DNA from 4 places in the Lelliottia sp. RD5 genome. Region 1 is predicted to be linked to each of the others. Evidence: predicted binding sites of a transcription regulator. Region 1 holds the regulator's gene; each other region holds the start of a gene.
The links. Region 1 encodes PurR, which represses purine synthesis genes. Its sites were predicted from a motif close to CANGCAAACGTTTGCNTG; they were not measured.

Region 1 (6,125 bases):
GTTTATATATCTTAACGTGTGTCTGCTGAAGTTGCATTCGCAATATAGTTTAACCCTGCGTTGTCTGTGGCCTTGCTCATAGTGTGAGCAAAAGCGCTTCAGTTTGGCGAAAATCTTTGCACTTGCTAGCGAAACGCGATTTTAGATCTAAAAAGAGACTTAACGAATTGGGTTTTTATAGATTAGAATCGACGGGCTTTGTAAATCACACGCAGGTATTATTGATGACCTGCTTTAACCAGGGGAATGCCCAGTGGCGCGGATAAATAAAATCTCGATCACGCTCTGTGCTTTACTGTTTACAACACTCTCATTCACGCCGATGGCTAACGCCTCTGAGCAGGCGCGGCATTCGGCCGTACAAAAAACGCATCTGGCAAAAAGCACAGAACGTAAGAAAAAAACCACCAGTAAAAACGAAAAGAAAAAGACAGCGACTCACAAGCAGCAAACCGTTTCCAGCAAGACCAGCAAACCTGCCGCTAAGAAATCCCGCAAAACTTCTCGTACCGCCTCGACTCTCGTCACTGAAAAATGCACCGTGCGTAAAGGGCATAAATCAAATTGTCTGAAAGTGGGGAAAACGGCGAAACTCTCAGAAGTGCATAAAGTCCGCGTGCAGAAGGCACAAAAAACGGCCATGAATAAACTGATGGGCCAAATTGGCAAGCCTTATCGCTGGGGAGGCACCTCGCCGCGTACCGGTTTTGATTGCAGCGGTCTGGTGTATTACGCCTACAAAGATTTAGTGAAATTCCGTATCCCGCGTACCGCTAACGAAATGTACCATCTGCGTGACGCGGCATCCGTCAATCGTGGTGAGCTGGAAAGCGGCGATCTGGTGTTCTTCCGCACGCAGGGTCGCGGCACCGCCGACCACGTGGGTGTTTATGTGGGCAATGGAAAATTCATTCAGTCCCCACGTAGCGGCCAGGATATTCAGATAACCTCCTTGAGCGAAGATTATTGGGTCCGCCACTACGTTGGCGCTCGCCGCGTAATGACCCCGAAAACCATCCGTTAATCCCTGCCCTGCCGCGCTGTCGGCAGGGTAAGTTCCTCTTTTGCCGACTCTTTCAATTTGCTACTCTATCCTTGCATTCAGTGTGGTTATTGGGTGTATATAAAATAATAAGGAGAGAAGCAATGTCGTTCGAATTACCTGCATTACCGTATGCAAAAGACGCCCTGGTCCCCCATATTTCCGTGGAAACCCTGGAGTACCATTACGGCAAACATCATCAAACCTATGTCACCAACCTGAACAATCTGATCAAAGATACGGCCTTTGAAGGGAAAACCCTGGAAGAGATCGTACGCAGCTCAGAGGGCGGTGTATTCAATAACGCCGCACAGGTCTGGAATCATACTTTCTACTGGAACTGTCTGGCACCTAACGCAGGCGGAGAACCCACTGGCGAACTGGCAACTGCCGTCAACAAGGCTTTCGGCAGCTTTGCAGAATTTAAAGCGAAGTTTACGGATGCGGCGGTTAAAAACTTTGGCGCAGGCTGGACCTGGCTGGTGAAAGAGGCGGATGGCAAACTGGCGATCGTGTCGACGTCCAACGCGGGAACGCCGTTGACTACAGCTGCCACACCGCTAATGACCGTCGATGTGTGGGAACACGCTTACTATATCGATTACCGCAACGCTCGCCCAAACTACCTGGAGCATTTCTGGGCGCTGGTTAACTGGGAATTTGTTGCGAAGAACTTCGCCGCGTAAAAACGACTCGCAGAAGGGCTAACCCTTCTGCGTTTTTATCACTCGGCTGCGCAAGCGGGTTGCGGTTGTTGGCGCCCGGACAAAAGCACCAACAGCAGACCCAACCCCGCAATAATCGCCCCCATAACCGGAACAAAACTGTATCCCAGCCCAGCGGAAATCACCGCGCCCCCTGCCGCTGCACCCAGCGCATTGCCCAGGTTAAACGCCCCGATATTCACGGAAGATGAAAGCCCAGGTGCTTCGTGCGCCACTCGCATGACACGCATCTGCAACGGCGGTACCACCGCAAACGTCGCAGCACCCCATACCACCATGGCGATAGCAGCGCCGAACTCGTTACGAGCCAGCCAAGGAATGGCGACCATGATGACGATGAGCAACGTCAAGAATCCTTTCAATGTACCGCTCACTGAACGGTCCGCCAGTTTGCCGCCCAGGTAGTTGCCGAGGGTGAATCCCACACCAATCAACACCAGCATTGCCGTTACAAAGAACGGTGTGGCATGCGTAATGTCGTGCAGCACGGGCGAAATATAGGTATAGAGCGTAAACATCGCTCCAGCGCCCAGTACCGTCGTCAACAGCGCAGACAGCACCTGCGGACGGAGCAGAACCGACAGCTCTTTGCGCACATCCGGACGCTCGCCCGCTCCGCCTTTCGGCAATGAGAAGAACAGCGCGATCATCGCCACGACACCCAGCATCGCTGTCGCAAGGAAAGACATACGCCAGCCGATGACTTCACCCAGCCAGGTGGCCGCCGGCACGCCGCCAATATTCGCAATCGTTAGCCCCATAAACATCGTGGCGACCGCGCTCGCCTGTTTGTGCTTGGGTACCACGCTTGCGGCCACTACCGACCCCAGGCCAAAGAATGCGCCGTGATTGAGGCTGGTCAGAATGCGCGACAACAGGAGGGTGGTGTAGTCCGGAGAGAGCGCCGAAAGCACATTACCCAGGGTGAAGATGGCCATCAGAAAAATAAGCGCATTACGACGCGCGCGATGGGAAAGCAGTAACGTCATCAGGGGTGCGCCGATCATCACGCCAATGGCATAAGCACTGATCAGCATGCCCGCCGCAGGAATAGAAACGTCAACCCCTTTAGCGATGACCGGTAAAAGCCCCATTGGGGAAAACTCGGTGGTGCCGATCCCAAATGCGCCAATTGCAAGGGCCAGCAGTGGAAAATTGATTTTCATTCATTAACTCCGGATACCGTGCCTTTATGCGACACAGAAAAACATGCCGAAAGCATGACAGCAATCACAAAAAATGAGAAGTTAACAAATTGGCAAAAGATTATTGTCGGGAGAGTAACAATGAAAGGAAGAAAACGAGGGAGAAGGCTCTCCCCCGCCTGAATCAGTGCAGAATAGCTGTAAAACTTGCCGCAACAATCAAACCCAGCACGATAATCGTGGTCGTTAACGAAAACTTAAGATCGGTATTCATCAATTTTTCTCCTTTTAATCCCCACATGAAAAGTGAGCTTGCTCATTTTTACACAGTTTACCTCAAAAATCTTCCTGGATTTAGGCTGATAACCGTTTTTGCGCTTCCCCTTTTCATCAAGATAAGACAAAATTCCACGCTAAATTTATAAGCGTACCGGCCACTGACCCCCTCCTGACGTCCTGTGTCGTTTTCCCGGCGTATCGCAATTCAATTTGCGAGATTAGGGTGAGAGAAGGCAAACGTTTACCTCTCAATTTATCAGGAGCTTAGGATATGGTCTGGAGTGACAGCTAATGGCAACAATTAAAGATGTAGCGAAACGCGCAAACGTTTCCACTACAACCGTATCACATGTAATTAACAAAACCCGTTTCGTGGCGGAAGAGACGCGCAACGCCGTTTGGGCTGCAATCAAAGAATTGCACTACTCACCGAGCGCTGTTGCTCGCAGCTTGAAAGTGAATCACACCAAGTCAATTGGTCTGCTGGCGACCAGCAGTGAAGCGGCCTATTTCGCCGAAATTATCGAAGCGGTTGAGAAAAACTGCTTCCAGAAAGGCTATACCCTGATTCTGGGAAATGCCTGGAACAGTCAGGAAAAACAGCGCGCTTACCTGTCGATGATGGCGCAAAAGCGCGTCGATGGCCTGTTGGTCATGTGTTCCGAATATCCAGAATCCGTGCTGTCGATGCTCGAAGAGTATCGTCATATCCCAATGGTGGTAATGGATTGGGGTGACACGCGCGCTGACTTTACCGATTCCGTTAACGATAACGCCTTCGAAGGCGGTTACATGGCTGGCCGTTACCTGATCGAACGTGGTCATCGCGAGATTGGTGTCATCCCCGGCCCGCTTGAGCGCAACACCGGTGCTGGCCGTCTGGCAGGCTTTATGAAAGCCATGGAAGAAGCGCTGATTACCGTCCCGGAAAACTGGATTGTACAGGGCGACTTTGAGCCAGAATCGGGCTACCGCGCGATGCAGCAGATTGTTTCGCACTCACATCGTCCGACAGCCGTGTTCTGCGGCGGTGATATTATGGCGATGGGTGCGCTTTGCGCAGCCGATGAGCTGGGTTTACGCGTCCCGCAGGATATTTCCGTGATCGGGTATGATAACGTGCGCAACGCTCGCTACTTTACTCCCGCGCTGACGACGATTCATCAGCCGAAAGACTCCCTGGGTGAAACGGCGTTCAACATGCTGATGGATCGTATCGTCAGCAAGCGTGAAGAGTCTCAGTCAATTGAAGTCCATCCGCGTCTGATTGAACGTCGCTCCGTCGCTGACGGACCGTTCCGCGATTACCGTCGTTAATCGTTTCTACGGGGCCGGTTATTCCGGCTCCCGTAGCCACTCTCTGTTCAGCGTTTCACTATCACCTAAATAGTCCAGCAGCCAGGCCAGCGCAGGCGACATATCGTTTTGCTGCCATGTCAGGCAACAGGCCGCAACCGGAAACGGATTTTCAAGCTCGAGCGCCACCCATTCTCCGCGATCAATCCGTGGACGCGCGAAATGCACAGGCACCATCCCCACACACAATCCAGCCGACAAACAGGTTGCCGACGATTCCCAGTCTGGCGCGACGACCCGCCGCTGGTTATCAAGCAGCCAGGTGATGCGCTTTGGCAGCGATCGTGACGTGTCCTCCATCACCAGCGACGGCCAGTTGCGCAACACGTCGTCACTCAGCGGGCCTTCCATCGTGGCCAAAGGATGATCGCTTGCCACCACGCAGCGCCAGCTCAATGTTCCCATATCCCGAAAGGCATAGCGGCCCCCGACGGGAATGGCCTGTGTCGCGCCGATCGCCATCTCCACCCTACCGTCGGATAACGCATCCCATACGCCATTAAACACTTCCTGGGACACGCGAAGTTCCACATCCGAGAAATGGCGATAGAAATCGACTACCATCTGCCGCGTCCGTTGAGGTTTAACGATGTTATCCACCGCAATCGAAAGATGACCGCGCCAGCCATTGGCAATCTGCTGGCACTGTTCACGCGTGATCATCATTTTTTTGATAACAGATCGGCCTTCTTTCAAAAACCACACGCCAGCCGGGGTCAGAACGACATCCCGATGACGGCGTTCGAACAGGGGTACTGCCAGCCACTCCTCCATCTGCCGTACCGTATAGCTGACGGCAGATGGTACGCGATGCAGTTCTTGCGCGGCTCCGCTAAAGCTACCATTTCGGGCGACAGCATCCACAACTTCTAATGAATATTCAGACCACATTTTTTGCCTGCAAAATTTTTGAACGCAACCGCCAAATATTAGCGTTTCACAAGCCAGATTGCACTCCCTACACTCTGCGCCAAAGTACACCTGCCTTCATTAGGAAATGACAATGCAACCCAACAACGGATTCTTAGTCTGGCTCGGCGGTTTGAGCGTGCTGGGCTTTTTAGCCACCGACATGTATTTGCCGGCGTTTGCCGCGATGCAGCAAGACTTGCAGACACCGGCTGCCGCAATCAGCGCCAGCCTCAGCTTGTTCCTGGCCGGTTTTGCCTTCGCACAGCTGCTGTGGGGACCGCTCTCTGACCGTTATGGCCGCAAACCTATTCTTCTTCTCGGCTTAACCATCTTTGCGCTGGGATGTCTGGGCATGCTGTGGGTGCGTGATGCAACCTGGCTGCTGGTACTGCGCTTTGTGCAGGCGTTTGGCGTGTGTGCTGCCGCAGTGACCTGGCAGGCGCTGGTCACCGACTACTATCCCGCATCCCGCGTTAACCGTATTTTTGCGACCATCATGCCGCTCGTGGGGCTTTCACCGGCGCTGGCGCCGCTGCTCGGGAGCTGGATTCTGGTGCATTTTGACTGGCAGGCGATCTTTGCCACGCTGTTTATCATCACCCTGGTTCTGATGTTGCCCGCGTTTGCGCTTAAGCCCGCTCAAGCCAAACCTGTCGAGAACAATGC
Region 2 (6,125 bases), 390 kb from region 1:
CGCCTGGCATCGGTGAAATCATCGGTGGCTCCCAGCGTGAAGAGCGTCTGGACGTGCTGGACGCACGTATGGAAGAGATGGGTCTAAATCCGGCAGATTACAGCTGGTATCGCGACCTTCGCCGTTACGGCACCGTGCCACACTCAGGCTTTGGCCTGGGCTTCGAACGTCTGATTGCCTATGTCACTGGTGTTCAGAACGTACGTGACGTTATCGCATTCCCAAGAACGCCGCGTAACGCCAGTTTCTAAGCATTAAATTGATAACGGCCAGCATTTGCTGGCCGTTATTTTATTCTGCAGTGTCAATTATTGTCAGTTGAAAGTCAGCGTTTATTCAATGCAACCCCGCCAATCCCTCTAGCTGTTACGTTTTATTTCCACGAAACATCCATGTACAAAAAATAAACCGCATTCTTATTGCGCCTACTCACGACTGATTGCATTAGCACAAATTTCGACCATACAAAAAGACATCCAGACGGCCAATGTTGACAATAAGAAAAACAGGGTTGTTTAGGTTCTGTTGATATGAAACGCCTTTATTAAAATTAAACATAAGCAATTCATATATATAGCAATGCGCCAGTCTTTTTATTCAGCAATCAGTTCTGAAATTTGAGGTGGTTCACAAAGTTCCAGTAAATTCACATCTAGTTACACATAATTGCTTTTTGTTACCCAATCTTTATCTTTGTAGCACTTTCAGGCTAGCGAAACGGTTCTTTGAATGGAAAGATGCCTGTCAGATACATAAAGACACCAAACTCTCATCAATAGTTCCGGAAATATTTATTGACAGAATTTATTGAGTGCAGTGGCGAGTGTCATAAAAAAACCAATGAGGGTAATAAATAATGATGAAGCGCAATATCCTGGCAGTGGTTATCCCTGCCCTGCTGGTAGCCGGTGCAGCAAACGCTGCAGAAATCTATAACAAAGACGGTAACAAACTGGATTTGTACGGCAAAGTTGTTGGTAAACACATTTGGGATAAATCTGGCGGAGACGGTAATAGCGCTGATGATTCCTACGCACGACTGGGCTTCAAAGGTGAAACTCAGGTTAACGACCAACTCACCGGTTTCGGCCAGTGGGAATACAACCTCAATGCTAGCGGTGCTGAAGGTTCTCAGGACACAAGAACTCGTCTTGCGTTCGCAGGTCTGAAAGCAGGTGATTACGGTTCATTCAGCTATGGTCGTAACTACGGCGTGTTCTATGATGCACTGGCATCTACCGATATGCTTGTTGAATACGGCGGCGATACTCTTTGCCAAACTGATAACTTCATGACTTGCCGTACTACTGGCGTTGCGACTTATCGTAACACCAACCTCTTCGGTCTGGTTGAAGGCCTGGCGCTGGGTCTGCAGTATCAGGGTAAAAACGTAGGCGATCATGGCGTTGAGCGTCAAAACGGCGACGGTGCTAGCTACTCTTTAGGTTATGATTTCCTGGACGGCTTCAACGTTACAGCTGCTTACACCAACTCAGATCGTACCGATGGCCAGGAAATTGATGGTAAAGGTAAACGTGCTGAAGGTTGGGCGACCTCTGCAAAATATGATGCTAACAATGTTTATGCAGCGGTTATGTATGGCGAATCAAGCAACATGACTCGTGAAAACGATGATCAGTTCGCTAATAAAACTCAGAACATTGAAGCTGTAGTTCAATACCAATTCGACTTCGGTCTGCGCCCATCCGTAGGCTACGTACAATCTAAAGGTAAAGACCTTGCAGCGCGTACTACCTTCAACGGCGGCGATGCTGACCTGGTGAAATATGTAGAAGTGGGTACTTGGTACTACTTCAACAAGAACATGAACGTCTATGGTGCTTATCGTTTCAACCTGCTTGATGAAAACAACTACACCCGTGATGTTAAACTGGCTACTGACGATACCTATGTGTTAGGTCTTGTATACCAGTTCTAATAAGCAAGCAGCCCTCTCTGCTAAATGCCTAGAAAACAGGACTTCGGTCCTGTTTTTTTATGCCTGAAAGTAAATAATGGCGACTTTTGAAAAGGCGCACGCTTTTTGTCGCAAACGGTTGGCATTTTGTAGATCAACCGTTAACCTGATAGCGGATTTCACTTCTGTAATCACAATGGAACCTCGTCATGTTTGAGAACATTACCGCTGCCCCTGCCGACCCTATTCTGGGCCTGGCCGATCTGTTTCGTGCTGATGACCGTCCGACCAAAATTAATCTGGGGATTGGTGTCTATAAAGATGAGACCGGCAAGACACCGGTTCTGACCAGTGTTAAAAAGGCCGAGCAGTATCTGCTGGAAAATGAAAATACCAAAAATTACCTCGGCATTGATGGTATTCCGGAATTTGGTCATTGCACTCAGGAACTGCTGTTTGGCAAAGGCAACGCGATTATCAGCGATAAACGTGCTCGCACAGCGCAAACACCTGGCGGTACTGGCGCACTGCGCGTCGCGGCGGATTTCCTTGCAAAAAACACCTCTGTCAAGCGCGTCTGGGTAAGTAATCCTAGCTGGCCGAACCATAAAAGCGTGTTTAATTCCGCGGGTCTGGAAGTGTGTGAATACGCCTATTATGACGCGGTGAATCACACCCTGGATTTTGACGGTCTGCTGGCAAGCCTGAATGAAGCGCAAGCAGGCGACGTGGTTCTGTTCCATGGCTGCTGCCACAACCCAACCGGTATTGATCCTACGCTTGAGCAGTGGGAAACGCTGGCAAAACTGTCTGCTGAAAAAGGCTGGCTGCCGCTGTTCGATTTCGCCTATCAGGGCTTTGCTCGCGGCCTGGAAGAAGATGCTGAAGGCCTGCGCGCTTTTGCTGCGCTGCATCAGGAGCTGATTGTCGCAAGTTCCTATTCCAAGAACTTTGGCCTTTACAATGAGCGCGTAGGCGCCTGTACGCTGGTTGCGTCTGATGAGCAGACCGTTGACCGTGCCTTTAGCCAGATGAAATCCGTTATTCGTGCCAACTACTCGAACCCACCGGCGCACGGTGCTTCCGTGGTTGCGACAATTCTCAGCAATGACGCGCTGCGCGCCATCTGGGAACAAGAGCTAAACGATATGCGCCAGCGTATCCAGCGTATGCGTCTGCTGTTCGTGAACACGCTGGCGGAGAAAGGCGCGGATCGCGATTTCAGCTTCATTACGAGGCAGAACGGGATGTTCTCGTTTAGCGGCTTGACCAAAGAGCAGGTTCTGCGTCTGCGCGAGGAGTTCGGTGTCTACGCTGTCGCTTCTGGTCGCGTCAACGTTGCGGGTATGACGCCCGATAATATGGCGCCACTTTGCGAAGCCATTGTCGCAGTACTGTAAGCGACAATAGATAAAAATAAAGCCCGCTTCTGCGGGCTTTATTATTTGCTTTACCAGACAGGCATTTCATCCTGCAGGAACGGATTGTGCAAACGCTCATATCCCAGCGTCGACATCGGTCCATGCCCCGCAATAAACGTCACGTCGTCGCCCAACGGCAACAGCTTCTGTTTAATTGACTGAATTAACTGTCCGTGATCGCCGCGTGGAAAATCGCTGCGTCCTACGCCACCTTTGAAAATCACGTCGCCTGAAATCAGCAAACGCGATTGGTCATCAAAGAAAACGATATGCCCCGGCGTGTGGCCCGGGCAATGCAATATCTGTAACGTCACATTCCCGACGTTCACGCTTTCGCCCTCTTCTAGCCAACGATCGGGTGTCAACGGTAGACACTCATCGAGGCCAAACATGCGGCTTTGGGCGGGCAACCCTTGCAGCCAGAACTCATCTTCTTTTTCCGGTCCAATCACCGGCACACCGTAATGTTGCGCCAGTTCAGCCGCCGCCCCCACATGATCAAGGTGACCATGGGTTAGCAAAATCTGCATCAACGTCACGCCGGACGCTGCGACTTCTTGCTTGATCTTCTCAGCATCTCCGCCGGGATCGACAAGAGCGGCCAGTTTGGTTTGTTCACACCAGATAAGCGAACAGTTCTGGGAGAACGCAGTCACCGGAATAATACGATAGTTCATACTGCTCCTTCATTATTACCAGTGCCGATTTGGCCCGGTATCAATATGCACAAAGTTGCTACGTGGGTAATATCCTACACCACCTGCGCGCAGAGATAACGCGGCTTTGCGAATATTGGCTAATGAAATGCCTTCAATATGAAAATCCATCGCCTGCCCTTTCGTGTGATAACTTTTTTTAGCTACCCCACGGCTATGGGCTCGCAATTCATTATTGGTATCGAGCGAACGATAGCCAGAAACGAGTTGCACGGGCTTGCGTGTTCCAAGCAATCCCTGAAGGCGGAAAAGCTGATCAAATAATCCTGGGTCGATGGCTTTTATTTTATTCGCGCGATAGTCACGGAAAAAATGGTTTAGTTTTGCTAATTCATCCTGAATATAGCCTCTGCCATCAAAAAACTCCGCCTTAATTGACTCACCGGTGTGCAGGTTATTCAACGTCAAAATACGCGGACGAGGTGTCGAGAGGGTGGCAAATGCTGGCGTAGGCAAGATGGCCGCAGCGCCGAGCGCAACACCACCTAACGCCAGCAGTTTGCGGCGATTAGCGTCAAATTTGTCCATGGTAATCAGGTCTACAGGTCAATGTTATCGTAAATATGCTTAGCGCACGAAGGGCACCTTAACTGGCTCAACAGCCTGCGTCAAGACGACCAACCCCAGTAAAGACGGGGCTTGTAGCGATTTAGCCCCACCTTCACCATAACTTACGACAATCTATTTTCCCGAACTACTTCATTTACCTGATTAATTGTTCCGCTTTTGACAAAATTTGTGCGCCGGATCGCGCAGTGAGATCATAATTGTAAATATCTGTACGATATTGAGTACGCCCATCTTCGCCAACAAACGCGGTCAGATAGTAAAGATTAACCGGAATATTGTGTCGAATATTAACGTAGCGCGTATTCCCCTCTTTGAGCGTGTCTGAAATCCGCGTGTCGTTCCACCCCGCATCGCCCAACAACATATTTGCCAGTTCCGACGCTTTATTCACGCGCACACAGCCGGAGCTCAGCGCACGCGCATCCTTCTGGAATAAGTTATGGTTCGGCGTATCATGCAGGTAGATCGCGTCCGAGCTCGGCATATTGAATTTATACCGGCCTAGCGAATTGCGCTCACCCGGCGCTTGCTGGAAGCGGAATGGCAGGTTTGATGGCGTTATCGTTGACCAGTCAACCTGATAAGGATCGATGGCCTGGCTGCTGTTCCAGCCGCGCATCACGGTATAGCCGTGACGTTCAAGATAACCAGGGTCATCCCACAACTTCGGCAGAATATCTTTGCGTGCCAGCGTCGGCGGGACGTTCCATGGCGGGTTGACGACCACGTTGTTGAGCGCGCTGCTCATCATCGGCGTTTTACGATCCGGGCGCCCAACGATAACGCGAGACGCAAGGACTTCACTGCCATTCTGGTAATACACCAGCGAATAGGCCGGTATGTTCACCATAATGCCAGTTGAGAGCGTTCCTGGGAGGAGTCTCAGACGCTGAATATTGAGTGCCAGTACTCCTGCTCGCTGCGCCGGAGAGACATTTAGCCAGTCGCGCGTTGATGGGCCAATTACGCCATCAGAGCCGAGGCCCTGCGTCATCTGGAATGCTTTTACTGCTGCCACCAGCTCGCGATCGTATGGCGCGGGTTTACCGGTCGGTAACGCGGCTTTCGCTTCAGGCGCAGGCGCGGACGGGCTCACCACAACACCTTGCGGATCATCACCGGGGAGTGCAATTTTCGGTTCTGCCCCAGTTGCGCCTGAACGCAACAATATTTCACGCAACGCAGGCACATCACTGCTCCATTGGCCTGGTCGCAGCGTAGCGGTGCCGCGCAGTTGTGGCCACGGTCGCGTATCGGCCACCAGCTTAAGCAAGGATTGATGCATCGTGGCATATTGCGGGTGTGCTGGCGCAAGGCTGGCAATAAAACGCGGTAAGGTTCCCTGATCGAGTGCCCATTGCCACTGGTTAATCACAGAGAGTGCAGGCGTCGCCAACTTGTACGCTTTATCGCTATAAAGCCAACGGTTGCCATTGACCGGAATCCCGGCGACAAACTGGAGATAACCCATCATGGCGTCGGAAAGCACGATATCCCGCG
Region 3 (6,125 bases), on a different contig from region 1:
TCGAGTCACAGCCGCCTGCACGGAAGTAAATCCTATCGTGTGCCGTGGGCGTACGATGACGAGTCGTGTGATGTGGTGCGCCATTTCACGCAGCTGAAATGCCGGATGATGCCGTACCTGTACCGCCAGGCGGCGCTGGCCCGCGAGTGTGGTACGCCGATGCTGCGCGCGATGATGCTGGAATTCCCGGACGATCCGGCGTGCGATTATCTCGATCGCCAGTACATGCTGGGTGATTCCATCGCGGTTGCGCCGGTCTTTACTTCAGCGGGCGATGTACAGTTTTATCTGCCGGAAGGCCGCTGGACACATCTGTGGCATAACGACGAAGTGCAGGGCAGCCGCTGGCATACGCAGCAGCACGACTTCCACAGCCTGCCTGTCTATGTGCGCGAAAATACCTTGCTGGCGCTCGGCAATAATCGCCAGAAACCTGATTATGCGTGGAGCGACGGGACACAATTCCAGCTGTTTAGTCTGGCGGACGGGTGTACGGCGAGAAGCGAAGTACCTGCGGCGGACGGCTCGGTAGTGTTTACGCTGGTGGCATCTCGTATTGGTGACAAAGTGACGTTTAGCGCTACAGGCAAGGCGCTGAACTGGTCGATTTGTCTGCGTAACGTGCAGCGGATCAGCGGCGTGACGGGCGGTTCTCAGGCTGGAAGCGAGTGGGGCGTGGTGGTGAGCGCCCAGGGAAATGAGGTGATCGTTACGCTGTAGTGCTGCGTTTTCTCATTACCCTAACCCTCTCCCTTAGGGAGAGGGTTAGGGTGAGGGTGTAACAGTCGGCTGCGACGTCGTGCTCACCTGGCCCCGCGTCATCGTCTGTTCCACTTTCTGTTTATCCATATTCACCGCACTCAGCTTACCGTTCACCGTGGGTTTTAGCGGCGCTTTCGCCTGGATGCTGCCGCTGGCGGTGAGTTGCACGTTGCCGTCACCCGTAATCGGTAACTCAGGCCAGCCCCACTGTTGCAAAATCTTAAACGGGACGCCGCGCCCGTTCAGGCTGACAGTGGTCTGGCGTTGCGGCAACTGTGAGACCGCCGCTGTCGCTTCCAGAATCCCTTTCTCGGTGAATGCACTCAACTCCGTAATGTTCACCGCTGAGGCGTCGGCTGCGAGTGCCAGCGACGGGCGACGCACATCCACGCGGTTAAACGTCGCCGCTGCACCATTCAACGTGGCGTTGCCGCCCCACACGCCCCACTGGCGATCTTTCGCCAGACGTAAATTTGCACCGTAGCCGTCGAGCGAGGTGATTTGCCATGGGAACGCGGGGTCGATATCAATCACCAGATTTCGGCTCAGGCCGAATTTTTTCAGGGTCACTGCGTTGAGCCATTCCGGGAGCGGATCCATCCACAACGTTTTCCAGTTCTGTGGCAGGGTGTATTCCAGCCCGGCAACGGCGACATCGTCCAGCACCAACGCTTTACCGTTCCGCAGCCAGTTGCCAGACGTGCGGACCATGCCGCCTTCCCAGCGGGAAGTGAACTGACGCAACGCGATCCCCTGCGGGGCGAATTCCGCATTCAGAATCGGGTCGAAAAGATGCAGCGAACCGTAAATGAATTCGCTGGCGTTCATCGATAAACGTCCTTCCTGCGTCTGCCAGTCGCCTTTGCTCAGCGTCAGATTACGCAGACTTAAATCGAGATCGGTGACCGCCCAGTCCGGGCCTTGCAGACGCGCATCGGTGATGTCGAGACGACCCACCTGTAACGACGGCAGCGTGGTGATCGGTGCAAAGAGATCCAGAAGCGATTTGTCGCTTTGCAGGCGAATATCGTTGAGCCGCAGAGTGTCGATGACCCAACCGCCATCGGCGTTGCGCCGTGCGGTACCGGTGAGCGATCCGCGTGCCATATCCGCGCCGATGGTGCTCAGGACCACTTCTTTACCGTTGAGTTCGCCCTGAATGAGCACGTTGCTGGCGGGAACGCCGTTGAGCGTGAGCGATCCGGCGCTCATCTGAATATGCGCTTTTTTACCCAGCACGTTCCCCGCTTCTGGCTGCCACGGGCTGACGCCACCGGTGACTTTTTGCGCGCTCAGATCCCATTCGGTATTGGGGCTGTTAAACGCCATATTATTCAATTGCAGACGGTCGGCCTGGAAGGGGAGCGGCGCGGTTTGTGGCGAGAGATTTAGGGTGCCATCGCGTAACGTGATGGTGTCCATGTGCAACGGATCGGTGATTTGACGGCTGCTCAAGCCTATATCGACTGTTTTTGCGACCAATGTCGCGGGTTTGCCATCACGACCAAAGGTGACGTTTTCGAGAAGGATATGTGACGGCGATGAAAAGCGGTGATCCATCAGGTCGAAATTAAGCTCGTAATCGGTATTCACCGTGACCCAACTGCTCACCTGAGCCGCGCCCCAGCGGGTTTGTACCAGAATATAGAGAGCCAGAATTACGATCAGTACCGCAATCAGGATCCAGATGAGCAGCTTTCCAATAAATTTCATGGTCTTCCATCCCGTCAAACGCACATAGAGGAGTTATGCACGATTTATGCGCAATCCTCAAGGCAGGAATGGTGTATTTAGATTTCACGGCAGGCGATTCCTGCCTGCCGTGTTGTCGATCAGTTCTTTTCAGGCGGGAAAACGAGGTTCAATACAATGGCTGTGATACCGCCCGCAGCGATGCCGGAGGAGAGCAGGTTTTTCACCCAGTCTGGTGCGAACTGCAAAATCAGCGGCTGCTGAGACACGCCCAGGCCGACGGCCAGGGACAGCGCGATAATCATGATTGCGCGGCGGTTCAGCGGCTCGCGCGACACGATGCGCACGCCCGATGCCGCGATGGTACCGAACATCACCAGCGTTGCACCACCCAGAACCGGTTCCGGAATGTGCTGCACAAAGCCACTCACCGCCGGGAACAGGCCGAGCACGATCAGCATCAGCGCAACAACAAAGCCCACATAGCGGCTGGCCACGCCGGTTAGCTGGATCACACCGTTGTTCTGGCCGAAGCAGGAGTTCGGGAAGGTATTGAACACCGCAGAGACGAATGAATTCAGGCCGTTCGCCAGTACGCCGCCTTTCAGGCGCTTCATATAGATCGGGCCAGAAACCGGCTGTTCTGAAACGTCTGACGTTGCGGTGATATCACCGATGGTTTCCAGAGACGTGATCATAAAGACCAGCATCAGCGGAAGCAGCAGGTTCCAGTCGATGCCCAAACCGTAGTACAGCGGCGTTGGCACCATAATCATCGGGCTGCTGGTGGGGGCGGTGTTTTCCGGCAACATGCCCAGCGTCCACGCCATCAGATACCCGGCGGCCATGGCGATCACCAGGGAAGCCACGCGTAGATACGGGTTACGCTGACGGTTGAGCAGAATAATGATGGCCAGCACGACGCCCGCTAAAAGCAAATTCTTAGGGGCGCCGAAGGTATTGTCGCTCATGGCTGCGTAACCGCCACCGATGGACGTCAGGCCCACCTGAATTAATGACAGCCCGATAATCATGACGACCACGCCAGAAACCAGCGGCGTGATAACACGACGCGCCAGATGCAGTACGCGCGAGATCACCATCTCTGTACAGCTTGCCAGCATCAGCGTGCCGAAAAGCGCCGCCATCATGGTGGGTACATCTGCACCACCGGTCTTGAGGGCCGTGCCACCCATGATTAACGGTGCAACAAAGTTAAAGCTGGTGCCCTGAATGGAGAGCAGGCCGGAACCCACCGGGCCCCAGGCTTTTATCTGGATAATTGATGCCACGCCAGAGGCAAAAAGAGACATGCTGATGATGTGTTGCGTGTCCTGTGCCGGTAAACCCAGCGCCTGACAAATCAGCAGAGCGGGGGTGATCACCGCGACAAACATCGCCAGCAGATGCTGGCAGGCGGCGAAGAGGGTCTGCGCCAATGGCGGACGGTCTTCGAGGCGGTAGATTAATTCACTGTTATGCTGAATAGGCGCAATCGGTTGCGCATCCTGAGACTCAATGGCGTTAGCGGACATCGGCGGCAATCCCACGGTGGAAAAGCGGGCATTTTATCTGACCGGTTGGTAAAAGCAAACGTTTGCGAGTGAAATAAATACCATGGCGTGTGCGTTGATATGTTCGGCTACATTGCTGTTCAACTCTGAGGGGATATGGATTGATGAGAGTTTGGGAATGCGAACGTTCACAAATAAAAGGCCCATCCTGAGATGGGCCTGGATGTTACAGGCGCTCGATGTCGATAGTCACAAAACTATTGATGTTACCTGCTACCGCTTCCTGACCCTTTAGCTGGACCATCTGCAGGCCAATCACGGTGTCTTTTTGAGCGGGCACTGAGCCACCGCCAACGTTCACAAGCTTGTTATTGGCATCAAAAATACCAACCCCAACGCCTTTAGCCGCAGTGTCATCGGTCAGGCTATTGGCCAGCACAGTGCCGTCTGCATTGTCGTTTTTACCGGAGAAACGGAAGGCAATTTTACCCGCCTCCACCAGTGAATCACATTTGTCGCCAGGGCCATAAACATACAAATGGACCTGTACCGGTGAGGTTGCATCAGCGCCTTGCTTAATCAGCGTATCTGGCATTTCCAGCAGTGAAACGGAGCTTTCGCTCGGAACTACCGCACAAGCCAGTTCATAGTCGGATGTGGCAACACCGTTTATCTGAATCGTGGTGCTGGTATTGTCCGTTTGTACCGCCAGTGCCGGCATTGCTGCAAGGAGCGCTGAAATCGCGAAGCCTGTTAATAAACGTTTAGTCATTTTTCATCCCTTTAATAACTTATATGTACCGGGCTTACAGCCGCTCAATTTGTACCGTCATGTTTGTCTGAATATTGCCTGGTGTTGACGTTTGACCTTTTAACTGAACCAGGGCGAAATTCAGAGGGAAAGAGGCGACATGGGTTGTCTCTTTGTCGCCGTTTCTAGAGACAAAAAAACGCCCAATCGTTACATTAGGAGTGAGAATTTGATTTTCCATATCAGACAGTTGCACGCCAACACCTTTGGCCGCATCGCTTCCAGTGTCGATATTGGCCAGGGAATTCCCCATGGCGTTATCAGGCGTACCAATAAACTTCAGGCCAATTTTGGTATAATTTTCATTGGCATCACAATGTTCGCCACCCAGTTGAATGTAAACCTGATCATCAGACACAGCGGAGTTAATGGTTGTGCCCTGAACCGGCAACGATTTGTCTTCGTGGGAAAGACTCACCACATATTTGCTCATTAATACCGTGCAACCGCTTTTGGCTGTTTCCAGACGACCCATAATCGACAGGCCATGAGATATGTCAGCCATTGCGCTGGTGGCACCCGTTAAAAAAATACCGCTTAGGGTTAATGCTAATACTAATTTCTTCATTGTATTCTCTCTCTATGAAGAAGTGGCTATAGAACATCAATAAACACTCTTCGACGTGACAAAGATAATTAAAGGTGAACGATGTCGATAGTTAGGGCACTGCTGATGTAACCGGGTTTTAGAAGCTGGCCTTTAAATTTAGCCAGTTCAAAATTAATATAACGACCTGAGATTGTCTGCGGGATAGGAATGACACTGTTAACCTGCATTGGTGATAAATCGCTGCCATAGATTCCGACGCCAATACCTTTTGCCCCCAGTTCACTTTCGTCTGAATTGTATAATACAGTTCCACCGCTACTCCCCTGAAGGCCACGAAGTTGCAACGCAAACGTGTTGATATCGCAAGTGTCGGATATATGGTATGCGATTTTAGTTGGCGTCCTGGCATTTTCTCCTTCATTAGGAAATTCACCGATGTCACCTTTTAAATTTACTGTCGTTTCTGCCGTGTCAAATTGACATTGTGAGATATTGTTTGTCAGAGAGGCATGTATGTTGACAGTCGCAGAATGGTCTTCTGCCTGCGCTGTGCCAGCCATGGCAAACGACATAAATGTCAAAGCCATTAAGGTCTTTTTCATATAAAAATCCTTTTATATTTTAGAGGGATTTAATTAACAGAAATAACAGCTGATTAATTATTTTCTCTAGCAGTGAGAATGTTTACAGGCGAACAATGTCGATGGTCAGCGCGCCGTTAACGGTTCCTACAACCGGCGTTTGTCCATCCAGCTTAACTAATTGCAAATAAAGCGAGTCTGGAAAATGCGGAATA
Region 4 (6,125 bases), 270 kb from region 1:
CCGGTAATATCCAGGTCTTCACCGTCTTTTTTGACGTCTGTTGAGGCGAATGTTGCCTGCGGGAATTTTGAGACGTTCAGGAATTCGGCGCTGCGCAGATGTTTGTCGCGCTCAGCATGGTTGGTGTCCAGGCTGTTGGTATTAATCGTGACATTCACTTTATCGGCAGCGGGATTTTTTTCGTCAAAGGTAAACGAACCCTCAAAATCTTTAAACGTGCCATACAACCAGCTGTATCCGAGGTGCTGAATGCGGAAATTGACGAAGGCATGCTGGCCCTCTTTATCAATTTTGTAATCGGCGGCAACGGCAGAACCTGTGGTGAATAACAGTGAACCCAATGCGATACCCAGCAGGCGTTTTTTCATTTTATGCTCCAGAGTCTACAGACGAGCGGCCAAGCATGCGCTTGAGCGTATCGTCCTTATCGATGAAATGGTGTTTAAGGGCCGCAAGGCCATGAAGTACGGATAAAATAACGACGCTCCAGGCCAGCCATAAATGTATCTGGCCGGCCAGATCGGCCTGTGAACCGGCATCGGTCAGCGTGGCCGGGACGTCGAAAAGACCAAATACGCTGATGGGTTTACCGTCTGCGGTGGAAATCAGATAGCCGCTGATGAAAATGGCAAAGAGGATCGAATACAGCGCAATATGCGCGCCTGCTGCGGTAACCCGAGTCAACGTACTATGGCTTTTCGGCGCAGAAGGGGGACGTGAAATATGTCGCCAGATAACGCGAATGACGAGCCCCATCATCAGCAGAATGCCGATGCTTTTATGCAGCTCAGGTGCCTGATGATACCAGCCGTCGTAATAGCTCAGCGTTACCATCCACAGGCCAAGACCAAACATCGCGTAAACGGCGAGTGCAATACCCCAGTGCAGCAGTATGGATATTAATCCATAGCGTGCAGAAGAATTACGCAGTTGCATAATGACGACCATTCTCAATTAAAGGAATGCTCAAAATGGCGTGTCGAAAACATTATTGCAACTGATATTTAGGAATAAGGATTTTAATTTATTGTATTTCAGTTTAATTGAAAGGATTTGCGGTAAGTAATTCAAAAGCTTCGTGTTAAATGATGCTTGGTGCTGAAATCACTGGGATTGAGTGCGAGTGTGAGTCTTCAAATAATTTGCGCATAAATTCAATTTTTATAAAGTATTGTCAATAAAGGTCAGTGGGATTTTCAAAAAAATACAATATAGATAATGTCTATTAGCGCTAACAGAGACCATAGCAATATATAGAGCATAAAATGCTCTCTAATATTGTTGATCAGATAATTAAAGATTCTGTGCATATTTCCCCGGTAGCAGTTAAAAATAAAGGCCCCAATAACCGGAGCCTTATGGTGGATATTATCCGCGAAAACGTGAAAGCGAGAAAGGGGTGAGATCAAAAGGCGGCGTGATGCCTTGGGCAAATTGGGCTGTTATTTCCCCCAGAACAGAGGCGAATTTAAAGCCGTGTCCACTCAAGCCTGTAATGAGGAGGGTATTGTCGTGGCCCGGTAGAGTGTCGATGATAAAATCTTCGTCGGGGGTGTTATCGTAAGTACAGGCCGCGCCATGCAACAGTCCGCCAATCCCCGGCAGGATGTGACGTAAGAAATTAAAGGCTTCAGAGCCATCGCCCGGATAGTTGCCAAACGGTTTGCGCTCGTCCGGAGAGTGAATGATCTGCCCGCCGTTATGTTTGCCAATTTTGAGCGCGTCCTTTTCCGACGGGAAACCGTAGAACTGATCGCCGTTAGGGAGCTCTCCGGTGAAGGCTGGGAATTTATTCTGCGTACTGAAACGGCCATCGGCCTGGAACCAGGAAAAGACCTTGCGTACCGGCTGGACGGGCAGATCGGGAATCAGCTTTGTCACCCACGTTCCCGCGCTTACCAAAAGGCGAGAAGCCGTAAACTGGCCTTCCGACGTATCGACGGTCACGCCATCATCATGGTGATGTAAAGCGGTCACCGGGCAGTTAAACAGTTGCGCGCAGCCCGCTTGTTCAGCAAGCGAAATCCAGGTTTTGATGGCGGTTTCGCAATGCAGCACGCCTGACTCTGCTTCAAACAGGCCGATATAGTCCTCAGGAACCGTAATTTCTGGCCAGCGTTTCATGATGGCAGTGGCGTCGATGCGTTCAACGTTCAGATTAAACTGTCGCGCGCTCTGCTCAACGTTGGCCAAAAATTCAGAATGGGCAGGTCCAAGATTGACGACGCCGGTACGCTCAAAAATAGGCTCTTCATTGAGTGCAGCCAACTCATTCCAGAGCGTTTGAGCACGCAGCACCAGCGGAACATAGCGTTCCCCTTCACCGTAAGCGTGGCGAATGAGGCGGGTATCACCGTGATGGCTGCCTTCTTTATGGGGAGGCATATGGGCATCAATCATTAACACGTTAAGGCCCGCTTGAGTGGCGTAATATCCGGCTGCAGAACCTACGGAGCCGCTGCCTAAAATAATCAAGTCGTATTTCATGAGAGTCTCTTAAACCAGTACTTTGGTTTGCAGAGTAATTAATATGGCAGGCTTATACAAGGGTGAAATAAATGAGGCACCACATGGGTGCCTGTTGAGTGAATGTTGGGCGTATTTAATGCCTACGATACTCATTTTCCTGGTAATCGCCAGATTCTATTTTTGCAATTCCTGCTTCTAAAATAGAAATAAATTGACGTGCAACGTCCGTGGTTAGCCACAGCGTCTGTCCAATTTCCGCGTCGTGGCGGTCTGGTTGATTTGGGGTCTGGTAGTGCAAACGCAGCATCAGCGCATCGTAGCTATCTACAGTGCTGATGTCCCAACCAACAAGTGGATGGGTCTGAATGACTTCATTATTCTTTTCCATCATAACCCCTTAATGCGTGTTTAAAGACAACGGCTGTGAGGTTCAATGCGTGTTTTTCTGAAGCAATTTCAGTATACCAATAAATACAGGTTATGCAGGTGAAATAAACAGGTCGCAACACATTTTTGCGCTTTTTAAGAATGTTTGAACATTAAAACGCCGTCTCATTCACGATTTTTTAAGAAGATAAGCAATTAATTTGAACTTATTTAAATGAGATGAAAAAAAGCCGGGGCGACCCGGCAAAGAAAAACAATGAGGGAGCAATATTAATCTGTGATGAACCAGTCGTCGGCGCTTTCCCAGGTTTCCTGGAGGATCTCGGTAATGCGTTCTTTATCGTCTTTCGCTGCGCCAATGACGGAGAGATTATTGGCTGTGGCGTAACGCACGGTTACGGCTCCGGCCTGGTCGGGGAAATTATCATTGATACGACGGGATAGCTCACCCGCCAACGCATCAAGCGCGCCAGCAGGCAAGACGGTTGTTTTGGCGATGGTCACTTCAATACGCATAAATGCCCCCTGTGTAATGTACTGTTTATTTATACAGGCATTAAGCGGCGCTTACAACAGGGGGCGATAAATATTTAGCGTTTAACCGTCCAGTGAACGGTTTCACCCGCCAGGAACGGGATCAGGGTGTCATCCGTCAGCGCAATAGATTCTTCGACCTGGCTCTCTTTACGTTCCAGTTCGATAAAAGTGTCATTGAGCGGCAGGCCGTAGAAACGGGGGCCATTGATCGAACAAAACGCTTCAAAATGCTCAAGCGCGCCCATCTCATCAAAGACCGTGGCATAGCTTGCCAGCGCGGTAGGGGCGTTGAAACAGCCAGCACAGCCACAGCTTGCCTCTTTACGATGTCGCGCATGCGGAGCTGAATCTGTCCCCAGAAACGCACGGGTAAAACCACTCGCGACCAGCTCACGCAAAGCCTGTTGATGGATGTTGCGTTTGAGGATCGGCAGGCAATACAGATGCGGACGTACACCGCCGACCAGCATGTGGTTGCGGTTAAACATCAGGTGCTGCGGGGTGATCGTCGCGGCGAGCAACGCATTACCGTCGCGCACGTATTCCGCGGCATCCTTGGTGGTGATGTGCTCAAACACCACCTTCAGGCCTTGAAGGCGCTGACGAAGAGGTTCCATTACAGAGTCGATGAAACGGGCTTCGCGATCGAAAATATCAATTTCGGCGTGCGTCACTTCGCCGTGAACCAGCAGCGGCATCCCCAGTTTTTCCATACGTTCCAGCACCGGCATGATCGCGTCAATATGGGTGACGCCATGGCTGGAGTTAGTGGTGGCATTGGCGGGATACAGTTTAGCTGCGGTGAACACTCCCTCGTTGAATCCGCGCTCGACTTCATTCGGGTCGAGCGAGTCGGTGAGGTAGCAGGTCATGAGCGGGGTAAAATCATGGCCCGCTGGAACTGCATCGAGAATGCGCTGGCGATAGGCAATAGCCGCATCGACGGTGGTAACGGGTGGAGCCAGATTAGGCATTACAATGGCGCGGCCATAGAGTTCGCTGGTATAGGGCACAACGGTTTTGAGCATATCGCCATCGCGCAGATGGATATGCCAGTCGTCAGGGCGGCGGATTTTCAGAACCTGGGGTTGTGCAGTCATTGATATGCTCCGGCTTATCAGGAATCAGTCATAAGGATGGCTGTTTTTGCCGGACACAAATCATAGGCGTAAACGTTTTCGTTTGCACACATTTCCGTAAAACAAATGTGCAAAAAAAAGAGCGCCATTGGCGCTCTCAGAGATTAATTGGTGAAGGGGATGATGATTTCACCCGGTTTCACTTCAATACCTTTGGCATATTTCTTGGCTAACGCTTCGCCCTTGCTCTTGTCTTCGCTGAGAACATAGGCTGGCTGCTGATTAAAATAATTGCGCAGAGACTGGTTCAGATAGGGCATCAGCGTCTGGAGAACCGGCTTCATTTTTTCCGGCGTGACGACGGCGTCGACGATCTCCATCTCCTGCAGATAAATTGCCCCTTTTTCTTTGTTGAAGACGGGCAAGGCTTTGAGCTTCAGCTTGATATTCGCTTTTTGGCTGCCGAACAACGAGTTCATATCCAGTTTTGCATCACCTGACAACGTCACCTTGTTGGGCTCTTCGCGTCCAATCTGGCTGACCAGTTGATTCAGAACGATATGGGCATCGGCGACGCCGGGCACGCCGATGTCTTTCGAGAAATTGTTATGTTTTTCCAGCGCCTGATTAATTTCCTGCTCGCTGACGGAGTACTGAGTAAGCTGGTTACAGCCCACCAGCAGGCCGCTGATAACAAACGCAGCAGCAATGACAAACTTTTTCATGGGGTTCCTCAACATGATATCGGCGCTTCTGTCCTGACGCGTCAGTATGTCAGGGTGATATCCATGAGACCAGCAGAAAAAACTGATAATCAAAGAGGCGGGAGGGGCTCCCGCCCTGATGACGCTATACAGCCTGCGAGGAAAGCAGATTGATTTGTGTCTGCTTCGCCATATTGTCGCGGTAATCGGTGACGCGCGACGGCCAGCTAATTCCTGCTACCAGCGTCAAATTACGCAGCAGTGGGAACAGGTGAATATCATCTTCCGACAATTCGCCATTCACGGCATTTGGCTTCACGATCAGCTTATCCAGTGCGCGCAAGTCGTCACTGATATTTTTGATAAGGCCAGGCGAGTGAGAAAGGTGTTCGGAAAAATCACCGATGGCAGCCTCTTTTTTCGCAACGAAATAGGCGCGCGCCTGGGGCGTGGCAAATTCATCAAAAGCGCCAGTGGCAAAGCGTGGAATGAGCAGCCGATTGGCGTAGCCGTTCACTTTTCGTAGCCACTCTTCGATAGCCGGGTTGCGTTTACCGGTGAGCAAAGGCGCGCCATCAAGTTTGTCGACATAGTGGACGATGTCCATGCTTTCGGGGAGATAGCGGCTGTCGTCTTTTTGCAGGATTGGCGCCATTTTCTTGCCAATCATGCGGATGGGCGTCTCTTCGTCGTCACTCAGCAGCGTGACTAACTCAACCGGGAGATTCTTCAGGCCGAAAATCATTCGGGCTTTCAGACAGAACGGACAGTGATCGTAGATGTAGAGCTTCACGTTTCTCCTCCATTTAGTGATCAACAGTCTTTAGTATGGCGGAGAAAAAAGCATGTTTCAAATCAAGCCCCTGGCTCAAGCATACCGCTCGCGCTTCGCTTTGGGCTAAATTGCCACCACAGGGCAATAAGCGTAATAAAGCCCACGACACCGAGC

Region 2: AC0LWE_RS06010 (amino acid aminotransferase) is a predicted target of PurR. The motif match lies at 2,047-2,064, and genes of this name have one in related genera.
Region 3: AC0LWE_RS18965 (nucleobase:cation symporter-2 family protein) is a predicted target of PurR. The motif match lies at 4,041-4,058, and genes of this name have one in related genera.
Region 4: pyrC (dihydroorotase) is a predicted target of PurR. The motif match lies at 4,559-4,576, and genes of this name have one in related genera.

The regions. Positions count from the first base shown of each region.
Region 1 is NZ_JBVYHQ010000001.1:791,888-798,012, forward strand. It holds gene AC0LWE_RS03950 (C40 family peptidase) at 254-1,024, shown strand; gene sodB (superoxide dismutase [Fe]) at 1,147-1,728, shown strand; gene AC0LWE_RS03960 (MFS transporter) at 1,767-2,933, opposite strand; gene cydH (cytochrome bd-I oxidase subunit CydH) at 3,097-3,186, opposite strand; gene purR (HTH-type transcriptional repressor PurR) at 3,483-4,508, shown strand; gene punR (DNA-binding transcriptional activator PunR) at 4,527-5,438, opposite strand; gene punC (purine nucleoside transporter PunC) at 5,551-6,125, shown strand, end outside.
Region 2 is NZ_JBVYHQ010000001.1:1,185,806-1,191,930, forward strand. It holds gene asnS (asparagine--tRNA ligase) at 1-251, shown strand, start outside; gene AC0LWE_RS06005 (porin) at 857-1,939, shown strand; gene AC0LWE_RS06010 (amino acid aminotransferase) at 2,128-3,318, shown strand; gene AC0LWE_RS06015 (MBL fold metallo-hydrolase) at 3,369-4,016, opposite strand; gene mepK (peptidoglycan L,D-endopeptidase MepK) at 4,032-4,583, opposite strand; gene ldtD (L,D-transpeptidase) at 4,759-6,125, opposite strand, start outside.
Region 3 is NZ_JBVYHQ010000007.1:115,524-121,648, reverse strand. It holds gene yicI (alpha-xylosidase) at 1-720, shown strand, start outside; gene AC0LWE_RS18970 (AsmA family protein) at 766-2,475, opposite strand; gene AC0LWE_RS18965 (nucleobase:cation symporter-2 family protein) at 2,595-3,989, opposite strand; gene AC0LWE_RS18960 (fimbrial protein) at 4,195-4,740, opposite strand; gene AC0LWE_RS18955 (fimbrial protein) at 4,775-5,347, opposite strand; gene AC0LWE_RS18950 (fimbrial protein) at 5,416-5,931, opposite strand; gene AC0LWE_RS18945 (fimbrial protein) at 6,014-6,125, opposite strand, start outside.
Region 4 is NZ_JBVYHQ010000001.1:1,060,001-1,066,125, reverse strand. It holds gene AC0LWE_RS05410 (YceI family protein) at 1-368, opposite strand, end outside; gene AC0LWE_RS05405 (cytochrome b) at 370-936, opposite strand; gene AC0LWE_RS05400 (DUF2770 family protein) at 1,197-1,310, opposite strand; gene solA (N-methyl-L-tryptophan oxidase) at 1,369-2,487, opposite strand; gene bssS (biofilm formation regulator BssS) at 2,603-2,857, opposite strand; gene dinI (DNA damage-inducible protein I) at 3,127-3,372, opposite strand; gene pyrC (dihydroorotase) at 3,447-4,493, opposite strand; gene AC0LWE_RS05375 (lipoprotein) at 4,637-5,197, opposite strand; gene grxB (glutaredoxin 2) at 5,322-5,969, opposite strand; gene mdtH (multidrug efflux MFS transporter MdtH) at 6,032-6,125, opposite strand, start outside.